Regions from separate parts of the Lactobacillus sp. ESL0263 genome, predicted to be linked through region 2. Evidence: predicted binding sites of a transcription regulator. Region 2 holds the regulator's gene; the other holds the start of a gene.
What was found. Region 2 encodes LexA, which represses DNA repair genes until DNA is damaged. Its sites were predicted from a motif close to CNAACANNTGTTNG; they were not measured.
Positions count from the first base shown of each region.

Region 1: recA (recombinase RecA) is a predicted target of LexA. The motif match lies at 7,338-7,351, and genes of this name have one in related genera.

Region 1 covers NZ_REHL01000004.1:153,619-162,130, forward strand. Annotated here, with positions in the region: gene F5ESL0263_RS02735 (DNA translocase FtsK) at 1-1,072, shown strand, start outside; gene ymfI (elongation factor P 5-aminopentanone reductase) at 1,247-1,975, shown strand; gene F5ESL0263_RS02745 (RodZ family helix-turn-helix domain-containing protein) at 2,053-3,126, shown strand; gene pgsA (CDP-diacylglycerol--glycerol-3-phosphate 3-phosphatidyltransferase) at 3,161-3,721, shown strand; gene F5ESL0263_RS02755 (ABC transporter ATP-binding protein) at 3,875-5,050, shown strand; gene F5ESL0263_RS02760 (ABC transporter permease) at 5,052-5,675, shown strand; gene F5ESL0263_RS02765 (osmoprotectant ABC transporter substrate-binding protein) at 5,689-6,624, shown strand; gene F5ESL0263_RS02770 (ABC transporter permease) at 6,624-7,283, shown strand; gene recA (recombinase RecA) at 7,436-8,512, shown strand, end outside.
Region 2 covers NZ_REHL01000004.1:661,956-670,467, forward strand. Annotated here, with positions in the region: gene F5ESL0263_RS05140 (ABC transporter ATP-binding protein) at 1-1,184, opposite strand, end outside; gene F5ESL0263_RS05145 (YneF family protein) at 1,256-1,471, opposite strand; gene F5ESL0263_RS05150 (DUF896 domain-containing protein) at 1,541-1,813, opposite strand; gene lexA (transcriptional repressor LexA) at 1,958-2,581, shown strand; gene F5ESL0263_RS05160 (nucleoside phosphorylase) at 2,850-3,614, opposite strand; gene rplS (50S ribosomal protein L19) at 3,715-4,062, opposite strand; gene trmD (tRNA (guanosine(37)-N1)-methyltransferase TrmD) at 4,176-4,901, opposite strand; gene rimM (ribosome maturation factor RimM) at 4,891-5,406, opposite strand; gene rpsP (30S ribosomal protein S16) at 5,478-5,750, opposite strand; gene ffh (signal recognition particle protein) at 5,836-7,263, opposite strand; gene ylxM (YlxM family DNA-binding protein) at 7,267-7,608, opposite strand; gene F5ESL0263_RS05195 (APC family permease) at 7,814-8,512, shown strand, end outside.

The sequences.
Region 1 (8,512 bases), 510 kb from region 2:
TAAAGCTGATCCGATGCAAGTTCCGCTCGGTAAGGATGTCAGTGGACAAATTATTTCTGCTAATTTGACAAAGATGCCGCACCTCCTGATTGCTGGATCAACCGGTTCTGGTAAATCTGTTGCAGTGAACACGATATTAACAAGTATTTTAATGAAAGCCACTCCAGATCAAGTAAAATTGATTTTAATTGATCCAAAGATGGTTGAGCTTTCAGTCTATAATGGTGTACCCCACCTGTTAATTCCGGTGGTCACGGATCCAAAATTAGCTGCAAACGCCTTAAGTAAAGCAGTTAAAGAAATGGAGCGTCGGTATAAGCTATTTGCTGCAAGCGGTGCACGTAATATGGCCGAATTTAATGAAAAGGTAGAAATCAATAATCAGGATAAAAGCAAGCCTGTGATGCAACCTTTACCATACATCTTAGTTGTAGTTGATGAATTAAGTGACCTAATGATGGTTGGTGGACGCGACGTAGAAGGTGCAATTGTTCGTTTAGGACAAATGGCTCGTGCTGCCGGTATCCACATGATTTTAGCAACGCAACGACCAAGTGTTGACGTCATTACGGGACTAATCAAGGCTAACGTGCCTTCCAGAATCTCATTTGCGGTTTCAAGTGGAATTGACTCTCGGACTATTCTTGATCAAAACGGTGCAGAAAAGTTGTTGGGGCGTGGAGACATGCTGTACATGCCAGTGGGTGCTTCAAAGCCTGAGCGAATTCAAGGTGCCTATATTTCTTCTCATGAAGTTGAAAAAGTCATTTCATGGGTAAGTCAACAGCAAAAGCCAAAATATGATGAGGGTATGATTCCGAAAAAAACTGAAGAAACAGCTGATAACGCTGACGCTGAACCAGAGGATGAATTATATGATCAAGCTGTTGATCTAGTAAGAAGACAACAATCAGCCAGTGTGTCAATGTTGCAACGGAGGTTTAGAATTGGCTACAATCGTGCAGCGCGCATCGTTGATGAAATGGAAGCTAAGGGTGTAGTTGGCCCTTCCGAAGGATCAAAGCCGCGTCAAGTATTAATACAACCTCAAAAAACTGAAAATAAGAGCTAATTTTTAAGAAAGTTTAGCATGTTGGTTTTTTGCCAAGTTTTGAGAAAAAATAATGTTAAAATTAATTCGAATGTGAACTTTAGTCGAAATTGTAGCATCTGAAAAGTAATTATTATATAATTGCAATGCTGTTTTTGGTGTTTTGTTCACTAAAACAAAAAAGGAAATGTTTTGATGCAGCGAGCGATAGTTTTTGGTGCAACTGGTGGTATTGGTCAATCGATTTGTACCGATTTAGCTGAAGCCGGTTGGTCTTTATATATTCATTGTAGCAGTAATTGGACAGCTGCTTGTGAAATGAGTGAAAGCTTCATGAAGCAATACCCATCGCAGGACTTTCTACCGCTCAAGTTCAGTTTCTTGGCAGAAAATAGTGAACTTGAAAAAATGGTGCAGAGTTTATTGCCAATTAATGCAATTATTTTTGCTCAGGGCATTACAGATTATCATCTTCTAAGTGATCAACATTTGGATAAAGTTGATGAGATAATGCAGGTCAACTTGGTTACACCAATTAAGTTGACTAGCCTACTTGAGCCACTCTTGCTAAAAAATGATTTTAGTCGAATTATTTTTATCGGTTCGGTTTATGGAGCTCAGGGCAGCGCAATGGAAACAGTTTATAGTGCAACCAAGGCTGGACTTAGCCGCTTTAGCCAGGCATACGCTAGAGAAGTTGCATCGGCTAACTTAACGGTAAATGTTATAGCACCCGGTGCGGTTGACACAGCAATGAATAAAATGATTTCTGTTGAAGAAATGGCAGAAGTAGTAGGAGAAATTCCGGCTGGACGATTAGCTAGTGGCGCTGACATTTCATTCTGGGTCAAAGCCTTACTTGATCCCAATTCAACTTATTTAACTGGACAAACGCTTTATGTTAGTGGTGGCTGGTTAACGTAGTTTATATAATGGTAAAAGAAATTAGTAGTATATATGTTATACTCAGTGTGTAAAGTTAAAAATTAAAAGGGGTAACTATGGCAGATATTGGAGACAAATTACGCAGTGCCAGAGAGGCAAAGGGACTTTCAATTGAAGATATTGAAAAAGCAACCAAAATTCAAGGCAGGTATCTGACGGCAATTGAGCAAGATGACTTTGATAAGCTTCCTGGTGACTTTTATGTACGTGCTTTTATCAGACAATATGCGCAAGTAGTCGGATTAGACGGCAAGCAGCTTCTTAGTGAATACCACAATGACATTCCCCAAGCTGAGCCTGACGAATACGTTGAGGATTCAATCGATAACAAAAGCGAAGAAGTCAGCAAAACAACTAGCAATAAAAAGAAGATTTGGAAAGAGTATCTTCCAAGAATTATTGTTGGTGTAGGAATTATTTTGGCTGTGCTTGTTTGTTACATGGTTTATGCTCATTTTTCAGCTAGCGACAATCAACCTGACAATTCTGCTAACGATGTTTCTGTTTCATCAGATAACAATACGACAAAGCCTAAGAAGCGGAAGCAAGTTAAGAAAGCTAAAGTAAAAATTAAGCAGTTGAGTAATAATCAATATCAAGTAACGGGCTTAAAGGAAAACCGCAATTTAGTTGTACGTGCTGGTAATCAACAAACCAATGTTTCCGTTGTAATTGACGGCGTTAGCCAAGCCAATCAAGTACTAACTTCAAATCAGAAACGTACTTTAGCTATTCCTGAATCTGCTAAAACTATGGTAGTGACGTTTACTAATCCTTATGGTGCAACAATTAGGATTGGCGGTAAGAGAATGCACTTTGATCCACGGATTACTGGTAGCACTTTGACTTTCTATATTGGTAAGCATAAGCAAGAGCAATCTCAGACAACTGAGAATAATTCAACTCAAACTAATAATAATCAAACGACTACTCATTCAAATACCACTACTAATACAAATCAACATAATCAAGGCCAAAATCAGTCAAATGGTACCACTAACAATCAGCAGAATGGTCAAACTGATAATGGTCAATCAGGTCATGAAACAAATCAGCAAACTAACAATGGACAAGGAACTGAAGCTAACCATTCTAACCAGTCCACAAATAACAGCAATGGTGGCCGGTAAAAGACTGCCAAGTAGTAGAAGGAAGTAATTTAGAATGAATTTACCTAATAAATTAACGGTTTTTAGAATTTTCTTAATACCGGTATTTGTATTAATTATTATTTTTGGTGGGGATGCCAGTGTTAAGGTTGCTGGATCAACTGTTTATTGGAAGTTAGTAGTTGCTGCAATTGTTTTTGCAGTTGCCTCGGCAACAGATTGGTTTGACGGACATATTGCCCGTTCACGAAACCTAGTTACTAACTTTGGTAAGTTTGCTGATCCTTTAGCTGACAAAATGTTGACAATGACAGCTTTTATTATGTTGATTTCTTTAAATTTAGCTCCAGCATGGATAGTTGCAGTTATTGTTTGCCGGGAGTTAGCAGTAACTGGCTTACGTTTGCTACTTGTTGAAAACAAGGGTCAAGTAATGGCAGCTGCTATGCCAGGCAAAATTAAGACTACATGCCAAATGTTATCAATTATCTTCTTATTAGTTGGTGATTTTTACCATATTGGAACAATTTTGCTATACCTAGCTTTAATTTTTACAATATACTCTGGCTGGGATTACTTCCGCAGTTCATGGGGTGTGTTCAAAGGATCTATGTAAAAATAACTTGAATAAATATAAAACACTAACTTAGTTAGTGTTTTTTGTTTGCTCAAAATTGGTTAATGAAGCCTAGTATAAAGCAACAAGATTGATAACAAGTAATAATACTGTTAAGATTAAATTATAATTAAAATGAAAAGGAGAGATTTTATGGTAGAAGAAATTCCAATGGTTGAATTCAAAGATGTGACGAAGATTTACTCCAAGTCGAAGCAACCAGCGGTGGAGCACATTAGCTTTAAAATAAATAAGGGCGAATTTTGCTGTTTAATCGGTACCTCCGGCTCAGGTAAAACGACGTTAATGAGAATGATTAACCGGATGAATAGCGTAACTAAAGGACAAGTCTTGGTTAACGGTAAGGATGTAAAGAAGTTTAACTCAGTTAACTTACGCCGAAAGATTGGTTACGTAATTCAAAATAATGGCTTAATGCCACATATGACAATTCGTGAAAATATCGTTTTGGTGCCCAAACTCTTAAAATGGCCGAAAGAAAAGCTCAATGAAGAGGCAGAGCGTTTAATCAAACTGGCTGAATTACCCGAATCTTATTTAGATCGTTATCCAGCTGAACTTTCTGGAGGACAACAGCAACGTATTGGTGTAGTGCGAGCTTTGGCTGCAAATCAAAATTTAATTTTAATGGATGAGCCTTTTGGCGCACTCGATCCCATCACGCGGGAGAGCCTACAAAACTTAGTGCAAAATTTACAAATGCAGTTAGGTAAAACGATTGTTTTTGTAACACATGATATGGATGAAGCATTAAAGCTTGCCACTAAGATTGTCGTTTTGCATGACGGCAAGTTAATTCAGGTAGGAAGTCCGGAAGAAATTTTGCATCATCCTGCAAACAAATTTGTTGAGAGCTTGATTGGTGAGGAGCGACTTTCTGAAGCAAAATATGAAACTGTTAAGGTTAAAAATGTGATGACAGCACCCGTGAAAATTAATTTGGGTGCTTCTTTGAATGATGCATTAGCTATGATGAAAGAACGTCACGTTGATACTTTGCTTGTAATTGATGATGATAATCATTTGAAAGGCTACATTTCGATTGCTGACTTACAAAGAAAGTATCCTCATGTTAGTTCAGTTAGTGATATTATGTTGCCAATTAATGCTACCGTGGGGCCTGAAGAATATTTACGTGATAACTTCAGCAGAATTTTAAGCCGCAATGGTCAATATATTCCAGTCGTTGACTCAGAGAGAAAGCTAATTGGCGTAGTTACTCGAGCTAGTTTAGTTAATGTTGTCTATGAAAAAATTTGGGGAGAAAAGAAACCTGCAACAGAAGAGTTAGAAAAGAAGGCGAATTAGTATGTCTGCTTTCATTGCACAGCATGGTTCAGAGTTGCTTGAAAAAACTTGGCAACAAATTTATATTTCCGCAATTTCATTGTTTTTAGGAATCATAGTTGCGGTACCGATTAGCGTAGTTTTGCTTAAATTTCCTAAGACTGCCAAAGTCGTAATTGCACTTGCGAGTATGTTGCAGACTATTCCAGCCCTAGCACTGCTCGCAATGATGATTCCTTTCTTTGGTGTAGGACGTGTACCAGCAATTATCGCTTTATTTCTTTATAGTTTGATGCCAATAATGCGAAACACATACGTTGGTTTGACTGATGTAAATCCAGACACGATAGACTCAGCTCGCGGGCTGGGAATGACGAAAATGCAATTAATTCTCAAAGTTGATATTCCCTTAGCAATGCCAGTAATTATGTCAGGCATTCGATTATCAGCTATTTATGTCATCGCTTGGGCTACTTTAGCTTCATATATCGGGGCAGGAGGATTAGGTGACTTTATCTTCAATGGCTTGAGTTTATATCAACCAGATTTGATTTTTGGTGGTACGATTCCAGTTATTATCTTGGCACTTTTGGCAGATTACTTATTAGGCCAGTTAGAGAAGAAACTTTCGCCAAAGGGAATATAAGGAGGCATATCTAATGAAAAAGCAATTTGAAAATTTATTGTTGTTATTCATTTCAGTCTTACTTGTATTGACCAGCAGTGCTTGTGGCTTACCTGGTTTAGCGGATACTCAGGGACAAAATGACGATATTAGGATTACGGCTCTAACGACTACTGAATCACAAATTGTGGCTAACATTGTTGCTCAATTGATTGAACATGAAACGAATTATAAAACTTCGATTATCAATAATTTAGGTTCAGCGCCAATGCAACACCAAGCTCTTTATCGGCATGATGCTGACATTCAAGCTGCGGCCTATGATGGTGGTGAGTTGACCGCCAATTTACTATTACCAGCAATTAAGGATTCAAAAAAGGCGAATGAAACAGTTAGGCGAGAAGTAAAGAAAAGATGGGATCAAACTTATCTGCCAACTTATGGTTTCGCAAACAACTATGCCTTTATGGTAAGAGCAAAAGATCAGAAAAAATATCATCTATATAATATTTCTGATCTGAAAAAGATGAAGGATAAGTTTTCTTTCGGAGTTGCATCCGAATGGGTCAATGCTCCTGGTGTTGGTTATCCTGCCTTTCAGACAGCGTATGGCATTACCTTTTCAAAAGCACACTCAATGAATATCGGATTAGTATATTCAGCTTTGAAGAGTGGAAAGATGGATGTCATTTTAGGCTATTCAACTGATGGCCGGATTGATAGCTATAAATTACACTTACTAAAAGATGATAAGCACTTTTTCCCACCATATAACTGCGGGATGTTGATTAATAACTATCTTTTACGTGAGCATCCAGATTTGAAGCCGCTTTTAAGTAGATTAGTAGGTAATATTAATGTCCATGAAATTAGGGCAATGAATTATCAAGTGGATGATAAATTACTTGAGCCTGCTACTGTCGCTCATCAATTCTTGGTCAAGCACAATTACTTTAGGGGGCAAAAATAATGTCAAAATTAGGTTTGTGGCAACAATTTATTTATTATTACCAGCACAATGGCAGTTATGTTTTGCAACAATTTAACCGTACGTTTTTAATTTCGATTTATGGCGTACTGTTTGCTGCTATAGTTGGAATTCCCATTGGAATTTTTATTTCTAGAAATGCACACTTAGGTAACTTTGTTGTAGAAATTGCCAACTTTATTCAAACAATTCCGTCACTTGCATTGCTTTCAATAATTATGATTGCGATGGGACTAGGTGTAATGACAGTAATAGTGACGGTGACACTCTATTCTTTATTACCAATTATTAAAAATACATATACTGGAATGAAGAGTGTTGATAAAAATGTCATTGACTCAGGTAAAGGGATGGGTATGACTAAATGGCAGTTGCTCTATCTGGTGCGACTTCCGTTATCAATGTCAGTAATTATTGCCGGATTAAAAAATGCTCTTGTGATTGCAATTGGAATCACATCAATTGGTTCTTTTGTTGGTGCAGGAGGATTAGGCGATATAATTATCCGTGGTACCAATGCAACTAACGGTAGTGCAATTATTTTAGCAGGTGCATTGCCAACCGCGTTAATGGCAATTTTGGCAGATTTACTTCTGAACTTTTTACAAAAATGGTTGCAACCAAAAGGGCTAAGAAATTAAACTGAAAAAAATTATTTTTAGTTCTAGCGTACTTATTAGTAAGAAAGTAATTTTAAAACATTTGTTCGCTTTTTCTTGCAAATATACACTAAATCAAAGTATAATTAGTAAGTACTAAATTGAGGACTAGATACTAGAGGAGGAAAAAATTCTTGGCCAAAGATGAAAAGCAGGCTGCATTGGAAAATGCGCTGAAAAAAATCGAAAAGAATTTTGGTAAAGGTGCCGTTATGCGTATGGGCGACAAGGCGGATACCAAAATTTCAACCGTTCCATCTGGCTCGCTTGCATTAGATGCAGCTCTTGGGGTTGGCGGCTATCCGCGAGGCAGAATTGTTGAAATTTATGGACCTGAATCTTCAGGTAAAACTACGGTTGCTCTGCACGCTGTAGCTGAAGTGCAAAAGCGTGGCGGAACGGCCGCGTATATTGATGCGGAAAACGCAATGGATCCAGCATATGCGGAAGCTTTAGGAGTTGATGTTGACTCACTTATCTTATCCCAGCCAAATACTGGTGAAGAAGGTTTGCAAATTGCGGACACACTGATTACGAGTGGCGCGATTGATATTTTAATTGTTGACTCTGTAGCTGCCTTAGTACCTCAAGCAGAAATTGATGGTGAAATGGGTGACAGTCACGTTGGTTTGCAGGCTCGTTTGATGAGTCAGGCCTTACGTAAGCTGTCAGGAAACATTAATAAGACAAAAACGATTGCAATTTTTATTAATCAGATTCGTGAAAAAGTCGGTATTATGTTTGGTAATCCAGAAACTACTCCTGGTGGCCGTGCCCTTAAGTTCTATTCTACGATTAGACTAGAGATTAGAAGAGCAGAAAAAATCAAGCAAACTGGTGGCGAAATTACTGGTAACCGTGTCAAAATTAAAGTGGTTAAAAATAAGGTTGCACCGCCATTCAAAGTCGCTGAAGTTGACATGATGTACGGCAAGGGTATTTCACAAAGTGGTGAATTACTTGATATGGCTGCCGATAAAGATATTGTTGCTAAAGCGGGTTCTTGGTATTCATATAACGATGAAAGAATTGGTCAAGGGCGTGAAAATGCCAAGGCATATCTTGAAGACCATCCTGATATTTATGATGAAGTTCAACAGAAGGTAAGGCAGGCTTATGGAATTGATGAAGAGTCAATTGCTGAGCGTGAAGATCCTGAAAAAGTTAAAAGTAAAAAGGCTAAAGAAGCCGAAAATGCTGAAAAGGAGGTT
Region 2 (8,512 bases):
TCATATTTATCAAATTCACGCAGCAACAGCTGAATAATCGTAGTTTTACCTGCTCCGACCTTCCCAACTAGTCCAAGTGTCTGCCCTGTTTTTAGAGTGAAATCAATATTGTGCAGCACTGGAATTTGTGGCTCATCAGGATAAGCAAAAGATTTTACTTGATATTTCAAATCACCTGCAATATCTTGAGCTTGGAGACTTTGATCAGCATGTTGATCGGTAATTTCAGGTTTTTCATCAAGTAGTTTTTCAACTCGATCATAGCTTGCGCTACCTCGCTCAAGGATATTAAATAGGTAACCAATTGCAAACATAGGCCAAACCATATTCCCGATATAGGCAATAAATGATACAAGTTGCCCAATTGATAAAGCCTTGTGGCTAACCAACAATCCACCATAAATAATAGTTATTGTATAGGTCAGTCCAATAAGAAGCGTTCCCAATGGGTCAAATAATGAATCCCACTTAAAGACACGTTTATTGATTTTAATCGTATCATTAACCATGTCATTGAAGGCTTCAGTATCTTCTTTTCCTTGACCAAAGGTTTTTAGAACCTTAATCCCAGAAATCGATTCCTGAGTTTTATTGTTTAAACGAGAAAAAGCAGCCTGTGATTCATCAAACGCACCGTATAGCTGATCGCCTAATTTCCATGCCCCCCAGGCAAGAAATGGTAATGGAATAAGTGCAACGATTGTTAACCGCCAATCAACAAATACTATCATTGCGACCATTGTTGTTACACTCATCAAAAGTGAATCAACTAATGTCAATACACCTTCACCCGCAACTTCCTGAATCGCTGAAACATCATTAGTGGCGTGTGCCATTAGGTCACCTGTTCTATGGCGTTGATAGAATGTACGATCCATTTCCATAAAGTGCTCAAACAGTTTAGAGCGCATTTGCAATTCTAATTCGGCTGCACCACCCCAAATTTGACGACGCCAAAAATAGCGGAAAGCATATAAAACTAACGCAGCTAGTACAATGGCTAAGATTAAAGTCGCATATTCTTGCCAAGAAATATGACCTTTATCTAATTGATCAGCCATTAAACCCAAAATTCTTGGTGGTACTAAGTTAATTATTGAAGTTAGTGCTAGAAAAGCAACACCGATTAAATAGCGTTTCTTTTCCTTTTTAAAAAACCAGCCTAACTTAAAAAATATACCCATTTTTCACCTGTCTTTCAAAATAAAAAGGCGGAAGAAATAATCCTCCGTCTGATGTCAATCTAGTTAAGATTTTATTTTTGATGTTTCATCATGTTCATCACTTGGTTTACCTTTTTAGCAGAAGGTTTTTGACCCATTTGTGACATCATGGCAACAATCATATCTTCACTGATTGGTGGATTATCTTTAAAATATTTCTTCATGTATGCTCTAGCACCATAAAATCCGCCAACAAGACCTATTAGCAGCGCTACAATAATTAATACAATTGCTAATCCTAAATTCATAAAATAATCACCTCAATTTGTCCAATAGTTATATCTTACCTAAAAAATAAGTAAATTAAAAGCTATAAATCAGTCTTTTCTCAAGCCTTTCTTACGCTGTGCCTTTTTTGCTTTTTCGGAAGTTACTTCTTTACCATTTTTATCTACGATAACCAAGTCTTCGACGTCTTGTTTAAAGCCAGCACGGAAATTTCTGATAAATTCTTTGTGAAGCTTTTGTCGCTCCTCTTCTTCTTCTTTTGTTAACCCCTGAGCTTCTTTCTTATGGTATAACTCATTGATTCTATCAGTTAGTTTTTTTTCTTGTTCTTCAGTTAATCTTTGTTCATTATTTTCAGTCATTTTTGCACCTCTCATTTGTAAAAGTCTACCTTACTTTTTGGATAAAAAAAAGAATAATTATTTAGAACGCCTGTTTGTATTAGGCAACATTATTTGTTAGAATGTAGTTAATACAAAGAATTAACTAACGAATGGGAGAAAAAAATGACCAATAAGCAAAGTTCTAAGCAACTACAAATTCTTCGTTATATATATGATACCGTTGAAAAACGCGGATTCCCTCCCACTGTTAGAGAAATTTGCCAAGGAGTTGAACTCTCATCAACTTCTACAGTTCACGGTCATCTTTCTAGATTAGAAAGAAAAGGCTTAATTGTTAAGGACGCAACTAAACCTCGAGCACTAGAAATAACAGAAGAAGGCAAAAAGGCACTTGGTGTCAAGCCTACTGATATTCCCGTTGTTGGTGATGTCACAGCAGGTCAGCCTATTTTAGCCGTTGAAGATATTGAAGATTATTTCCCACTTCCCCCTGATTTAGCTAATGATGCTGGCGACTTATTCATGCTACGAGTTCACGGCGAAAGCATGATTAACGCTGGTATTTTAAACGGAGATAATGTAATTGTCCGTAAACAAAGCTCTGCTACTAACGGTGAGATTGTTGTTGCAATGACCGATGAAAATGAAGCAACCGTCAAGCGGTTCTATAAAGAAAAAGATCATTACCGTTTACAGCCAGAAAATGATAGTATGGCACCAATACTCTTGAACAGCGTTCATATCTTAGGTAAAGTTGTTGGCTTATATCGAAACAACATTATTTAGAAACTATTTATTACACCATTGAAATTTACGAACTAGTTTTATTCGGAATTCAATGGTTTTTTTCTACATTTTTGAGTCGCATCTAAATAAAGCAGAAATGCAAAATTTGTCCTTTTATCTTTCCACAGCAATTATTAAAATGTAATTCACAAATTTTTGAAGTTATTTCAGTATTGAATGCTGTTATATCAATATTTGCTTTAAACTTTGTGAAATACAGCATAGTTTCACATTGGTTTCACACTTCTATTTTTCACAAAGTTGGAAATTAAATGTTTGCTATAATATTTGCTGCTAAATTGATGGCTGTCTCATGAGCATCCCTGCCCCAACCTCTTTCGTCATGCTTTTCTATGTCTTTAAGAGAATCTGCCGTAAATAATATTTGTGCAAAATCTGCCTCTCTAAATTGTGCACACGCAGCCATTGCTGCACATTCCATCTCTACACAAGAGGCTCCCAACTCTTTAGCCTGCTTTACTTTCTTGATAGTTTCCCTAAAGAAGCCATCAGTAGTCCAGGTAGTTACTTCTTCAACCTTAAGACCTTCTTCATTCAGCAATTTTTTGGTCTTAGTTAAAAACTCTGACTTTAAGTCAATATACGTTCCTGGTTTCATATAATGAAAGGATGTACCCTCGTCTCTAATAGCTTTTGTAGGCACTAGAAAATAGTTCTCTGGTAAATCAACTAAGCACCCTGCTGATCCTATTGCTAAAATCTGTTTAACACCATAACTTATTAGCCAATCTAATAGCTCTACAGCAGCTGCAGCACCTATCTTTGCCTGACAAAAAGTAATTTTTTGTCCATCTAAATCAACCTCATATATTGGGGTTTCTCCTTCAAAGCAGTCAAAGAACCCAATTTTTTTATGAGGACAACGAGCCAAAAAATCACTGATTACATCAGGAGTTAAGAATGCGAACAGCAGCTTGGGCTGAAATGGAAAGTGATTAATTTCTTTTTCGTGATCTGGTTCTAAAACAGCCCGCGGTTCAGGATCAAATTCTAACAAAAATGGTTCTTTCATAGTTCTTTTCCTCATTAAAAATATTTTAATAAATATTTTAACATAAACAAAAAAGAGAATCACTCCATTGCGGAGTGATTCTCTTTTACTTAAACGTGAATTAACGACGCTTTTCTGCGATTCTTGCAGATTTACCATGACGTTCACGTAAGTAGTAAAGCTTAGCACGACGTACACGACCGTGACGTAATACTTCAATCTTAGCTACTCGAGGGTCATTTACTGGGAAGGTACGTTCAACACCAACACCAGAAGCAATCTTACGTACAGTATAAGTTGCAGCAATACCTGCACCCTTACGCTTGATTACAACACCTTCGAACATCTGAATACGTTCGTGAGAACCTTCAACAACACGTACGTGAACACGAACAGTGTCACCAGCACGGAAGTCAGGAATATCATCACGTAATTGTTCTTTAGTTAATTCTTGAATTAATGGATCCATATTTTTCTCCTTCTTCGGCATTCATCAACGATTATCTGCGCCAGCGGAACACCCATAACTATTAGTACATTACAATTGCACCTTTGTTATCTTAGCAAAGAGAGCTTGTAAAATCAAGCCTTTGTGTCTTCTTGTTTAATCTCTTCTAACATGATTTTTTCTTGAGAACTCAGTTGATAATTTTTCAGTAAATCAGGCCGATGCACGTATGTTGCTCGTAGCGACTCTTTATGACGCCATTCATCAATTTTTTGATGATTACCAGAAGTCAAGACAGCTGGGACCTTCATTCCCTCAAAATCTTCTGGTCGAGTATACTGCGGGTATTCTAATAAGCCATGTGCAAAGCTTTCTTCAACTGGAGAGGCTGCGTTACCTAAAATACCAGGTAATAGCCGTACAGTTGCGTCAACCATACTCATCGTTGGTAATTCTCCACCAGTTAAAACATAATCTCCAATTGAAACAGTTTCATCCGCTAAATCATAAACACGCTGATCAAAACCCTCATAATGGCCACAAATAAAAGTTAAATTATCTTCTTTTGACCATTCCTGTGCCATTTTCTGATTGAAAGTCTTTCCTTGTGGTGCCGTAATAATCACTTTACCTTTATTGGAAAGTGAATCAAGTGCCTTTTTAATTGGCATAATTTGTAAGACCATGCCTGCGCCGCCGCCGTATGGCGTGTCATCAACATGATGATGAACATCAGAAGTAAAGTCACGAAAGTTAACTAAATTTAATTCCCATTTACCGTCTTCAAGACCACGGCCAAGCATTGAAGTTGTTAAAGGAGTGAACATATCCGGAAAAAGTGTCAGAATATTAACTTTCATCTCGCAAGCCCTCCAATAGTTCTACATAAACTTTTTTAGCATTGACGTCGACCTTTTTGACAACATCATCAATATAAGGAATTAAATACTCGTTGCCTGAATCTTCAGTAACTTCCCAAACGTCATTGGCTCCTGGGGTTTCAATTCCAGTGATTTTTCCCAAATCACTACCATCTTGATTATCAATAACCGAACACCCTAAAATGTCACGGTAATAATAGTAGCCTTGTGGCAGTTCATGCTGTTCAGTCTCACTAACAACCAAGATTTTTCCCTTGAGTAATTCTGCTTGCTCAATTTGATTGATCTCTTCAAATTGAATAAGCCAAAATTGTTTAAACGGTCTGCTACTCTTAATTGTTAATTCCGTTTGCAGATCATCTTTCAGTGATAACTTGCTCCTGGGAGCAAACCGTTCATCTGGGAAATCGGTAATTTGCGTTACTTTGACTTCTCCATTTAAACCATGTGTCGTCAATATGCGCGCAACGTCATAAAACTGCATCTTTTCTCCTAAATTTAAACCAAGAAAAAAGTTTGAAGCAAACTACTCCAAACTTTTTCTAACAAATTCAATTATTTGTTGAATTTTGATTCGTGCAACTTCTTCATTAAGCCAGCGCTTGAAAGAAGTGAACGTACAGTATCTGAAGGTTGTGCACCCTTCTTCAACCATTCAAAAATCTTGTCTTCATCAAGCTTCAATTCCTTAGGTTCTGAAACTGGATTGTAGTAGCCTACTTCTTCAATAAAACGACCATCACGTGGCATTCTTGAATCTGCTACAACTATTCTGTAAAAAGGTTTTCTTTTGGCACCCATACGGCGCATACGAATTTTTACTGACATAAATTAATATCCTCCTAAAACTTACGAATAATAATATAGCATGTTTTTTTGAGGGTGTAAAGCTTTTTCCCTTAACAGGTAAAAACTAAGAATGATAACGCTTGACCTTCATTCGCTTCTTCTTATTTTTCTTAAATTTCTTACCCATTCTTCTCATTGCAATTCTTCCCATTGGTGAATCCATACCAGGAATATTCTCCATTCCTTTTAAATTCCCTTTGGTTATCTTACTCATCATGTCACGAGCTTGCTTAAACTGCTTAATCATTCGATTAACTTCAACAATCGGTCTACCAGATCCAGCAGCAATTCTCCTTCTGCGACTTGGATTTAACAATTCAGGATTTTCACGCTCTTCTTCTGTCATTGAAGAAATAATTGCTTTAACATAGACGATTTGCTTTTTATCAAAATTGACATTTTTTAGCTGAGGGTTGTTAGCCATTCCAGGAATCATCTTAACAATTTGGTCAAGTGGTCCCATCTTTTCAACTTGTTCAAGCTGATCAACGAAGTCATTAAAGTCGAAGGTATTCTCCTTCATCTTTTCTGCTACTTCTTCAGCTTTTTTGGCATCGTAATCTTGCTGAGCTTTTTCAATCAAAGTCAGCATGTCACCCATGCCCAAGATTCTGGAGGCCATCCGATCAGGATGGAATTGTTCAAGGTCAGTTAATTTTTCACCTTGCCCAGTATAAATAATTGGCTTTCCAGTCACAGCTCTAATTGATAAAGCTGCACCACCTCGAGTATCACCATCTAATTTGGTCAAAATGACGCCGGTAATGTCTAAGCGACTATCAAACCCCTTTGCTACATCTGTTGCTGCCTGACCAGTCATTGCATCAACTACAAGCAAAATATTATCTGGATGTGCAACTGCTTTAACTTGCTCAAGCTCTTCCATCAATGGTTCGTCAATTTCTAGTCGACCAGCCGTATCGATAATGACATAGTCATTTTTATTTTGATCAGCCTGTTGCAGACCATTTTTTACAATTTGCGCAACGTCTTTTTCATCCCGCTGACTATAAACCGGAACCTTTAATTGATCACCTATTTGTTCAAGCTGATCAATTGCGGCAGGACGGTAGATATCGCCTGCAATCAATAAGGGACGGGCTTTTTCTTTTTCAATCAAGCGATTGGCTAGCTTACCAACAGTTGTCGTTTTACCGGTACCTTGCAAACCAACCATCATAATAATAGTAGGAATGTGCTTAGATTTGTTGAGTGTTGTAGCACTCTCGCCCATCATCTTAGTCAATTCATCATTAACAATCTTAATGACTTGTTGACCCGGATTTAAGCTTTCTTGAACCTCTTTTCCTAAGGCTTCTTGCTTAATCTTTTTAATAAAGTCTTTGACAACCTTAAAGTTAACATCCGCTTCGAGTAAAGCTAGTCTGATTTCACGACTAGCGTTATTGATGTCCTCTTCAGAAATTTTACCCTTACCAGATAAATTGCGTAGAGCTTTTTGAATTCTTTCGCTTAGATTCTCAAACGCCATGAATTATTCTCCCCTCATTTTATGCAATAACTCGTTAATATCATTTAAAGCTTGATCTTGCTGTTTTTCTTTAATTGCAATGGAAATTTGACCTAACTTCTCTTCAATCTCATTATAGTCTTTTTGCATATGCAGTTTTTCTTCATAGTTGACTAGCAGCGTGCGGCAACGTCGTAAGTTATCATAAACCGCTTGCCGTGAAACTTGATGATTCAGAGCAATTTCACCCAAAGAAAGATCATTATAATAATAATCTTCAAAATAACTTTGCTGGTTTTTAGTCAATAATTTTCCATAATAGGCGTATAAATCACCTAGGACTTCATTTTTTGTTAGTTCATCCATTGCGTTCACCTTGAACCAGTATAGCAAAAATGCGCGTACTTGACGATCTAGAAAGATGAGTTTACCTAAAAAATCCAATTAAAGTTTCTTGCATTCAAAGATAATAGCTTGTATCATTACGGTGCTATTTTGTCTAAAAGGTAAGAATACACTAATGACAAGCTTTTGCTTGTTAAATTTAACATAACACTAAGGAGATTTTTGTTTGAACTTTTGGAAAAAAATGAATCGGAAAGAAAATCCGGCCATTTATCAAGAAAAAGATGGTCACTTAATCCGCACATTAAAAGTCCGAGATTTTTTAGCTTTAGGTGTTGGAACAATTGTTTCAACCTCAATTTTCACCCTGCCTGGTGAAGTTGCTGCCCTACACGCTGGTCCTGCTGTCGCGATTTCCTGTGTAATTGCTTCAATCGTTGCTGGTTTGGTTGCATTTGCCTACGCTGAAATGGCAGCAGCAATGCCATTTGCAGGCTCAGTTTATTCATGGATTAATGTTATCTTCGGCGAATTCTGGGGCTGGATTTCTGGCTGGGCACTACTTGCTGAATATCTTATTGGAATGGCCTTTATCGCCTCTGGGCTTTCAGCCAATTTCCGCGCTTTAATTGCTCCACTTGGGTGGCAACTACCAAATGCGTTAGCTAACCCTTTAGGAGTAAACGGCGGCTTCTTTGATCTTATTGCCTTAATTGCGATTACACTAGCTGCTCTGATTGTTAGCTGTGGTGTATCTAAAGCTTCAAAAATTGAAAATGTTTTAGTTGTAACAAAAGTTCTGGCAATCCTTTTATTTGTTGTTGTTGGTCTAACCGCAGTACAAAAAGTTAATTTCATTCCCTTTGTTCCTTCATACCGGCCTACTAGCCACGGTGCTTTTGGTGGTTGGCAAGGAATATATGCT